Regions from separate parts of the Bradyrhizobium sp. CCBAU 11361 genome, predicted to be linked through region 1. Evidence: predicted binding sites of a transcription regulator. Region 1 holds the regulator's gene; the other holds the start of a gene.

Evidence for each region. The regulator PhoB, encoded in region 1, activates phosphate uptake and scavenging genes when phosphate is short. The targets are predictions, from matches to a motif close to TGTCATNNANCTGTCAT.
Region 2: XI08_RS12840 (DUF2794 domain-containing protein) is a predicted target of PhoB. The motif match lies at 1,653-1,669, and genes of this name have one in related genera.

What each region holds. Positions count from the first base shown of each region.
Region 1 is NZ_LBJZ01000200.1:218,487-223,008, forward strand. It holds gene XI08_RS44590 (aspartate aminotransferase family protein) at 1-1,063, opposite strand, end outside; gene XI08_RS44595 (GcrA family cell cycle regulator) at 1,519-2,028, shown strand; gene phoB (phosphate regulon transcriptional regulator PhoB) at 2,253-2,960, opposite strand; gene phoU (phosphate signaling complex protein PhoU) at 2,983-3,699, opposite strand; gene pstB (phosphate ABC transporter ATP-binding protein PstB) at 3,711-4,522, opposite strand, start outside.
Region 2 is NZ_LBJZ01000148.1:12,788-17,309, forward strand. It holds gene XI08_RS12835 (DUF1223 domain-containing protein) at 220-996, shown strand; gene XI08_RS12840 (DUF2794 domain-containing protein) at 1,733-2,104, shown strand; gene XI08_RS12845 (GNAT family N-acetyltransferase) at 2,228-2,758, opposite strand; gene XI08_RS12850 (Bax inhibitor-1/YccA family protein) at 3,051-3,842, opposite strand; gene XI08_RS12855 (ABC transporter permease) at 4,122-4,522, opposite strand, start outside.

The DNA of each region.
Region 1 (4,522 bases):
GTTTTTCATTGCGCAGCGCCGCGCCGAGATCGCCTGAGGGCACCACGGCCTTGATGCCGATCAGAAGGCCTTCGCCGCGCACTTCGCTGACGACATCAGGATAACGGTCGATCACGGAAGCGAGCTTCTGCTTGAGCAGCAGCGACATCTTCTGCACGTGGTCGAAGAAGCCGGGCTTGAGCATGACGTCGAGCACGGCGTTCGCCGCCGCGACCGCGAGCGGATTGCCGCCGAAGGTCGAGCCGTGCGAGCCGGGACCCATGCCGGCCGCCGCATCCGCGGTCGCCAGGATCGCGCCGATCGGGAAGCCGCCGCCGAGCGCCTTGGCCAGCGACATCACGTCAGGTGTGACGCCGGTGCGGCGATGCGCGAAGAGATCGCCGGTGCGGCCCATGCCGGTCTGCACCTCGTCGAAGGCGAGCAGCAAGCCCTTCTCATCGCAGAGTTGGCGCAATGCCTTGAGGAACGCAGGCGTTGCGGAACGTACGCCGCCCTCGCCCTGGATCGGCTCGATCAGGATGCCGGCGGTCTGCGGACCGATCGCTTTCTTGACGGCCTCGATGTCGCCATGCGGCACCTGATCGAAGCCATCCATCGGCGGACCAAAACCTTCGAGATATTTTGCGGATCCCGTTGCAGCCAGCGTCGCCAGCGTGCGGCCGTGGAAGGCGCCTTCGAAGGTGATGATGCGGTAGCGATCCGGATGCCCCTTGGAGAAGTGGTGATGGCGGACCAGCTTGATCACACCTTCCAGCGCCTCGGCGCCGGAATTGCAGAAGAACACGAAGTCCCCAAAGCTCTCATTGCACAGGCGCGTAGCGAGCTTCTCGCCATCCGGGCTCTGAAAAAGGTTCGACATGTGCCAGAGTTTCGTCGCCTGCTCCTGCAGCGCCTTGACCAGCGCAGGATGGGCGTGGCCGAGCGCGTTCACCGCGACGCCGGACGTAAAATCGAGATAGCGATCGCCATTGGTCGCAATCAGCCAGCAGCCTTCGCCGCGCTCGAAACCGAGGTCGGACCTGGCGAAAACGGGAAGCAAATGCGGCGCTGCGCTGCTAGTCATGACGGTCACTTGATGTTGCGGACGGTGTGAGCGTGCATTGCGCAACGCACCATTGACCGGCCCGGAAAACGAAACGTGCCGCCTTTTAAGGGCGGCACGTGACACTATCTTATGCTTGGTGAAACCGGTGTCAATGCCGCCCGAAAGCCTCGCGAAACGCTGAATCCGTAGTCTTGCGGTGCCAAATTTGCCGGATTTTGGCCACGGAACATGTGGAAGCGAGTCGGCTGACTCTTGCGCGTGAGTCACGCCATATTGTAGCGTTTGGCTTGTCAGATACGACATCTCGTGCAGCAGTTCTGATCCTCTAAGTCCTCATGTACCGGCGTAAACGTTCGGGCGCATCTGGTGTGCCCGGCGAGCCTTAAGGGATTCTGACGGCACGGGTTTTTCGAGGCTTAGGCATTCGCCGCGAGGCGCCAGGATGGCAGCCGCACGGCGAGGGAAAGGGTGCAATGACGGTTTTGACCTGGTCCGACGATCGCGTCGAGCAGTTGAAAAAGCTCTGGGAGGCCGGATTATCGGCCAGCCAGATCGCAGCCGAGCTCGGCAATGTGACCCGTAATGCCGTGATCGGCAAGGTGCACAGGCTCGGCCTGTCCGGCCGCGCCAAGAGCCCGTCATCGGCGGCTCCGCGGCCGCGCAAGGCGCGCCCCGCGCAGCACATGATGCGGGTGAGCCGCCCCATTGCGCGCGGCAACACCGCGCTGGCGCAGGCCTTCGAGGTCGAGGTGGAGGCCGAACCGGTCACCTACGACAACGTGGTGCCGATGAGCCAGCGGCTGTCGCTGCTGGAGCTGAACGAGGCGACCTGCCACTGGCCGGTCGGCGATCCCTCGAGCGCGGATTTCTTCTTCTGCGGCGGCAAGGCGCTGTCGGGCCTGCCCTACTGCGCCCAGCACTCGCGCGTGGCGTATCAGCCGGCCGCGGATCGCCGGCGCGCACCGGCCAAGCCCTCGCGGTGAGTTTAAGCCCGCGCTGCTAGTGTCGCGCGATGACGGCTCAAAATACTCCGTGCCGTCCCGGCGAAGGCCGGGACCCATACCGCGAGGTCTATCGACTCGTCCGCGGTGCCAATTCCGAACAACTCGTCTTCGCCAAACCACTTCCTGTGGTTATGGGTCCCGGCCTTCGCCGGGACGACCACTGAGTTTGCGGTCGCACTCAGCCCTAAAACATCCGCACAGGCTTACGTCTGCTCCGCCTTCGCAAAGCGATCATCCAGCGCGTAGCCGGCGCCGCGGACGGTGCGGATCGGGTCCTGCTCGCGGCCGAGATTGAGCAGCTTGCGCAGGCGGCCGATATGGACGTCGACGGTTCGCTCGTCGATGTAGATGTCGCGGCCCCAGACGCTGTCGAGCAGCTGCTCGCGCGAGAACACGCGGCCGGGATGCTCCAGGAAGAACTCCAGCAGGCGATATTCGGTCGGGCCGAGGTCGATCGGCCGGCCCGAGCGCGCCACGCGGCGCTTGTCGCGATCGAGCTCGATGTCGCCATAGGCGAGCACGGTGGCGAGCCGCTCGGGGCTGGCGCGCCGCAGCAGGCCCTTCACGCGCGCCAGCAGCTCCGGCACCGAGAACGGCTTGACGATGTAATCGTCCGCGCCGGTCGCAAGACCCCGCACCCGCTCGCTCTCCTCACCGCGCGCGGTGAGCATGATGATCGGCAGCTGCTTGGTCTCGGGCCGGGTCCGTAGCCGCCGGCACAGCTCGATGCCCGACAGTCCCGGCAGCATCCAGTCGAGCACGATCAGATCGGGGATATGTTCCTTGAGGCGGGTGTCGGCGTCGTCGCCGCGCATCACCGTCTCGACGTCATAGCCGTCGCCTTCGAGGTTGTAGCGGAGAAGCTCGGTGAGAGCTTCCTCGTCCTCAACCACCATAATGCGTGCGCCCATGGTGTCGTCGCTCCTTGCGTCTTCAGGTATTCGGGACCGTCGTGGCGAAGGTCGTCATGTCGCCCTTCGGCCGCTTGTCGGTGATCGCCTGGCCCTCGATCATGTAGAACACGGTCTCGGCGATGTTGGTGGCGTGGTCGCCGATCCGCTCGATGTTCTTGGCGCAGAACATCAGATGGATGCAGAACGAGATGTTGCGCGGATCCTCCATCATGTAGGTGAGGAGCTCGCGGAACAACGAGGTGCAGATGGCGTCGACTTCCTCGTCGCCCTTCCACACCGCCATCGCCGCCGGCAGATCGTGCGCGGCATAGGCGTCCAGCACCGACTTGACCTGCTGCTGCACGAGGTCGGTCATGTGCTCGAGGCCGCGGAACAGCTTGAGCGGATGGAAATCCGTCTCCAGCGCCGCGACGCGCTTGCCCATGTTCTTGGCGAGGTCGCCGATGCGCTCGAGATCGGTCGCAACGCGCATGGCGCCGACGATCTCGCGCAGATCGACCGCCATCGGCTGGCGGCGGGCGATGGTGAGCACGGCGCGCTCCTCGATGCGCTTCTGCAGCGCGTCGAGCTCGGTGTCGGTGGCGACCACGCGCTGGCCGAGCGCGACGTCACGGCGGATCAGCGCGTCGACGGAATCGACGATCATGCGCTCGGCAATCCCGCCCATCTCGGCGACGAGCCGGGTGAGCTCCTGGAGGTCGGTGTCGAAGGCCTTTGCGGTATGTTCAGAACCCATGTCCCGTCTCCTCAGCCGAACCGGCCGGTGATGTAATCCTGCGTGCGCCGGTCGCTCGGCGACGTGAAGATCTTGCTGGTGTCGTCGAACTCGATCAGCTCGCCGAGATACATGAAGGCGGTCTTGTCGGAGACGCGCGCCGCCTGCTGCATGTTGTGGGTGACGATCGCGATCGTGTAGTTCTCGGACAGTTCCTGGATCAGCTCCTCGACCTTGGCGGTCGAGATCGGGTCGAGCGCCGAGCAGGGCTCGTCGAACAGGATCACCTCGGGCCGCACCGCGACGGTGCGGGCGATGCAGAGGCGCTGCTGCTGGCCGCCGGAGAGCGACAGGCCGGAGGCGTTGAGCTTGTCCTTGACCTCGTTCCATAGCGCGCCGCCGCGCAGCGCCTTCTCGACGCGGTCGTCCATCTCGGACTTCGAGATCTTCTCGTAGAGGCGGATGCCGAAGGCGATGTTCTCGTAGATCGTCATCGGGAACGGCGTCGGCTTCTGGAACACCATGCCGACGCGGGCGCGCAGCAGATTGAGGTCGAGCTTGCCGTCGAGGATGTTGGTCTGGTCGAGCATGAGCTGGCCGGTGGCGCGCTGGCCCGGGTAGAGGTCGTACATCCGGTTGAAGATGCGCAGCAGGGTCGACTTGCCGCAGCCCGACGGGCCGATGAACGCCGTGACGCGGTTGGCGCCGAGCGTCAGGTTGATGTTCTTCAGCGCGTGGTGCTCGCCGTAATAGAAGTTGAGGTTGCGCACCGTCACCTTGGCCGGGGCCTCGGGCAACACCGGCGCCTGGGGCAAACCACCAGCCGCGCTCATCGATACGGAAA
Region 2 (4,522 bases), on a different contig from region 1:
GCGGATTTGTGAACGGTGGCTCACTGCGAAGTGAGTAGAAGGTTAAACGAAGGCGGCCTATCACAAGGCCGCCTTCGCGCGTTTGCGGCATGCTTCGGATGGGCCCGCCCGGCGGAAATTCCGGCCAGGACGGTTGAGTGTGCCGCGCCCCGTAAGACTACGGTGACCATCAGGCGATAAGATTTCCCTTCCCACGAGCAATGGTGTGCGGCGTTCGACATGACAGCAATGACGGCTTCTCATCCGATTTCACGTTGGTCCGGTGCCCTCTGGTCGGGAGCACTCGGTATCTGCGCGATCGTCGCCGTTATCCGACCCGCCGAGGCTGATCCCCGCGCCGTGGTTGAGCTCTTCACCTCGCAGGGCTGCTCCTCCTGCCCGCCCGCCGACCAGATCATCGGCGATCTCGCCAAAGACCCGTCGATCATCGCGCTGAGCATGCCGATCGATTATTGGGATTATCTCGGCTGGAAGGACACGCTGGCGGATTCGCGCTTCTCGGCGCGGCAGCGCGCCTATTCGCGCATGCGCGGCGACCGCGAGGTCTACACGCCGCAGGTCGTGGTGAATGGCTCGACGCATGTCATCGGCAGCGACCGTGCCGGCATCGAGAGCGCGATCGGCAAGACCGACAAAGGCGCGGGCGTGATGAGCGTGCCGGTGACGATGTCGCTCTCGGGCAAGCAGATCAACGTGTCGGTGGCCGCGAGCAAGGAGCCGGCGATCTCGCACGGCGAGGTCTGGATATGCTCGATCGCGAGGTCAGTGCCGATCGCGATCGCCAAAGGCGAAAATCGCGGACAGCAGATCACCTATCACAACGTGGTCCGCAACCTGCTCAAGGTCGGCGACTGGACCGGTCGTCCGGAAAGCTGGACGGTGCCGATCGAGAACCTGACGCGCGACGGCGTCGACGGCGCGGTGGTCTATGTCCAGGACGGCAGCCGCGAGAAACCGGGCCCGATGCTGGGCGCGGCGTACACGTCGCTGCACTGAAGCGCACGCTTCGCATTCTTCATGATGTGCGGTCTGGCTCTATCTCCTCATGGTGAGGAGCGCGCCCCCTTGCGCGCGTCTCGAACCAGGCGGGCCCGGCTGATGCCGCTCGGCCTCGATCCTTCGAGACGCCGCGCGAAGAGCGCCGCTCCTCAGGATGAGGGGAGAGAGTGTGCCTAAGATTGTCTCGGAAAATCTGGTCTCTCGTCATTCCGGGGCGCGCCGCTTCGGCGCGAACCCGGAATCCATTTCTCAACTCGAAAATTCGGATTGATAGATTTCGGGTTTGCACTTCGCGCGCCCCGGAATGACAGCGGGGCAGACACATCCCGACACAAACAAAAAAGGACCAACTCGCGTTGGCCCTCCTTGTCGCGCGTACAGACCCGATCCTCTCGACCCCGGGGGGCTGGGGGCTGAGGAATCCGGAACCGAAGGGACCGGGTCAACGCACACAAGTCTTTTCGCAATGCAGGGCGGCAGGCGCTGGGCGGAAAAGCGGCGATACTATGATTCCTGCTAACGATCCCGTGACGGTTCGTCGCGACAGAGTTCCACCGTTGCGTGTGTTCCGATTCGCGCTGGATTCGACCGGTTGCACCCAGAGCCCTTCAAAGAGCCCTCGAGAGCCCCTTGCGGCGGGGAACAGTTGGCGCAATCATGGGATTGTCATGATCCGCGGTTCCGGGGACGGTTTTCGCGGGCGCGATCATGTCGTGCGATGAGGAGGCGCCCCATGAGTCTGACGTCGGAGGATGCCGATCCGAGTGAGCAGCGCGCGGCGGCGCGTCCCGTCGCTGCAAATGCGCAGCCGAACCAGGTGACCTTCAACCGGCTCGAACTGCGCCGAATTCTCAACCTCTACGGCCGCATGGTCGCCGACGGCGAGTGGCGCGACTATGCCATCGACTTCCTGAAGGACCGTGCGGTGTTCTCGGTCTATCGCCGCGCCTCGGAAGTGCCGATCTACCGCATCGAGAAGGACCCGCGCCTCGCGCGCAAGCAGGGCATGTACAGCGTGATCTCGGCGACCGGCCTGATCCTGCGCCGCGGCCACGAGCTTGAGCGCGTGCTGCTGGTGATCGATCGCAAGCTGGCGGTGGTTTAGCCCAACGCCGTCATTCCGGGGCGCGACGAAGTCGCGAACCCGGAATCCCGATCCGTATCGCTCGCTTAAAACTTCTGGATTCCGGGTTCGCGCTACGCGCGCCCCGGAATGACCGTGTGAGGCCTACTTCCCCGGCACGGTGCTCGCGCCCTCGCCGAGCTCGCGCTGCATCATCACCGTGTCCAGCCAGCGGCCGAATTTCAGCCCGACATTGGGATGCGTGCCGATCATCCTGAAGCCGCCCTTGGTGTGCACGCCGATCGAGCCGGCATTGGCGGAATCGCCGATCACCGCGATCATCTGGCGGAAGCCGCGCGCCTCGCACTCGGTGATCAGCCGCTCCAGCAGCAACGAGCCGACGCCGCGGCGATGGAAGGAGGGATCGAGATAGATCGAGTTCTCGACCGTGAAGCGATAGGCCGGCCGCGGCCGGTAGGCACCGGCATAGGCGTAGCCGGCGACGCGCCCGTCGAGGATGGCGACGAAATAGGGATAGCCGCCGTCGACCAGCGCGCGGTAGCGCCGCGTCATCTCGGCAAGATCGGGCGGTTCCAGCTCGAACGTCGCCGTGCCCTCGCGGACGGCCTGCTGGTAGATGGCGGTGATGGCGGGGAGGTCGGCCTCAAGGGTGGGCCTGATTTCGGGTGCGGACATGGGGAAAGATTAGAGACTTCCTGCGACGGCCGGAAGAGGCCACGCTGCTTCCGCACCCGTCATTGCGAGCGCACCTCCACTTTCTCCGCCGTCATTCCCCGCGAAGGCGGGGAATCCAGTACGCCGCGGCCCCTCGGTTGATCACGACTGCCTCTGGAATACTGGATCGCCCGCCCCAGTGCGCAAGTGCGCACAAGGCGGGCGATGACACCGAGTGTGTGGCGCGCTCCCGGCCCAAACAAAAACCCCGGCCTTGCGGCCGGGGTTGGTATCCGTTCTCTCGTCGCAGTGCTTAGTCGCGCTGGCCGAGGAGCTGCAGAAGCAGCGTGAACAGGTTGATGAAGTTCAGGTACAGCGATAGCGCGCCGGTGATGGCCGCACGCTCTGCGATGTCACCGCCGGCCGAGGCGTAGCCGTAGATGTAGTCGTTCTTCAGCCGCTGGGTATCCCAGGCGGTGAGGCCCGCGAACACCAGCACGCCGACCACGGACACGATGAACTGCAGCATCGAGCTCGCCAGGAACAGGTTCACCAGGCTGGCAATGATGATGCCGATCAGGCCCATGAACAGGAACGAGCCCATCCCGGTCAGGTCACGCTTGGTGGTGTAGCCGTAGAGGCTGAGCGCACCGAAGGTCGCCGCGGTGATGAAGAACACCCGCACGATCGAGGTGTGCGTGAACACCAGGAAGATCGACGACAGCGAGATGCCCATCAGCGCCGAGAACACCCAGAACAGGATCTGGGCGGTCGAGGGTGCCAGACGGTTGATGCCTGCCGAGATCACGAACACCATGGCGAGCGGCGCGAGCATGAACAGCCACTTCAGGGGGCTGACGAACATCGCATAGCCGAACGGCGTCAGGAACAGCTTGCCGACGCGGACGGCTTCCGGGGTCGGAACGTCAGTCACGGCGGCCATGTAGACGCCGAGTGCGGCAAGGCCCGTGATGGCGAGGCCAATGCTCATGTAGTTGTAGATGCGCAGCATGTAGGCGCGCAGACCGGCGTCGACCGTCGCGGCGTCAACACGCCCGGCGGCCCTGCCGAAAGGAGAAGCGTAGTTACGGTCTAGGTCCGACATGGTCGATTCCCGTTGGTTGGCCGGTCCGGCATGAGGGTCGCCATGCCGCCGGTTCGTCAAATTCTATCTCGGATACCGACGTCTGCCGACTAAATTTTGGCTAACAATCGGGGCTCCGAACCCATTCGATATGTGGGAAACTAACACATACGCTGCAACCTTCCACGCGCGGCTGAATGTCGCCCTTGGCGTCAATCCTGACGCGAACCTGACGAGCAGTCGTGGTTAACCGCGGGAATCGTGCGATTCCGCTCTCCTGCGGCTGCCCGCTACCTTTTGTCACAAATTCCGCAACACCGTGGCGGGCTTTTTGTTCAACGCCAGGAGCGTGCCGGCGAGCCCGAGCCCGACGGTGACGACCAGGGCGGCAACGACCACGCCGGCTGCGCTGCCGGCCTGCCAGACGAAGCTGAGCGTCATCAGCCGCGTCACGATCATCCAGGCGGCGATGCTGCCGGCGATCACGCCGAAGACGGCGGTGGCGAGCCCGATCAGGAGGTATTCGAGCGCATAGGCGCCGAGCAGCCGCAGCCGCGTCGCGCCCAGCGTCTTCAGGATCACCGCATCGTAGACCCGGTGGCGATGGCCGGCGGCGAGCGCCCCGCCGAGCACCAGGATCGCCGAGATCAGCGTCACGGCGCTGGCGCCGCGGATCGCCAGCGCCAGATTGGTCACGACCG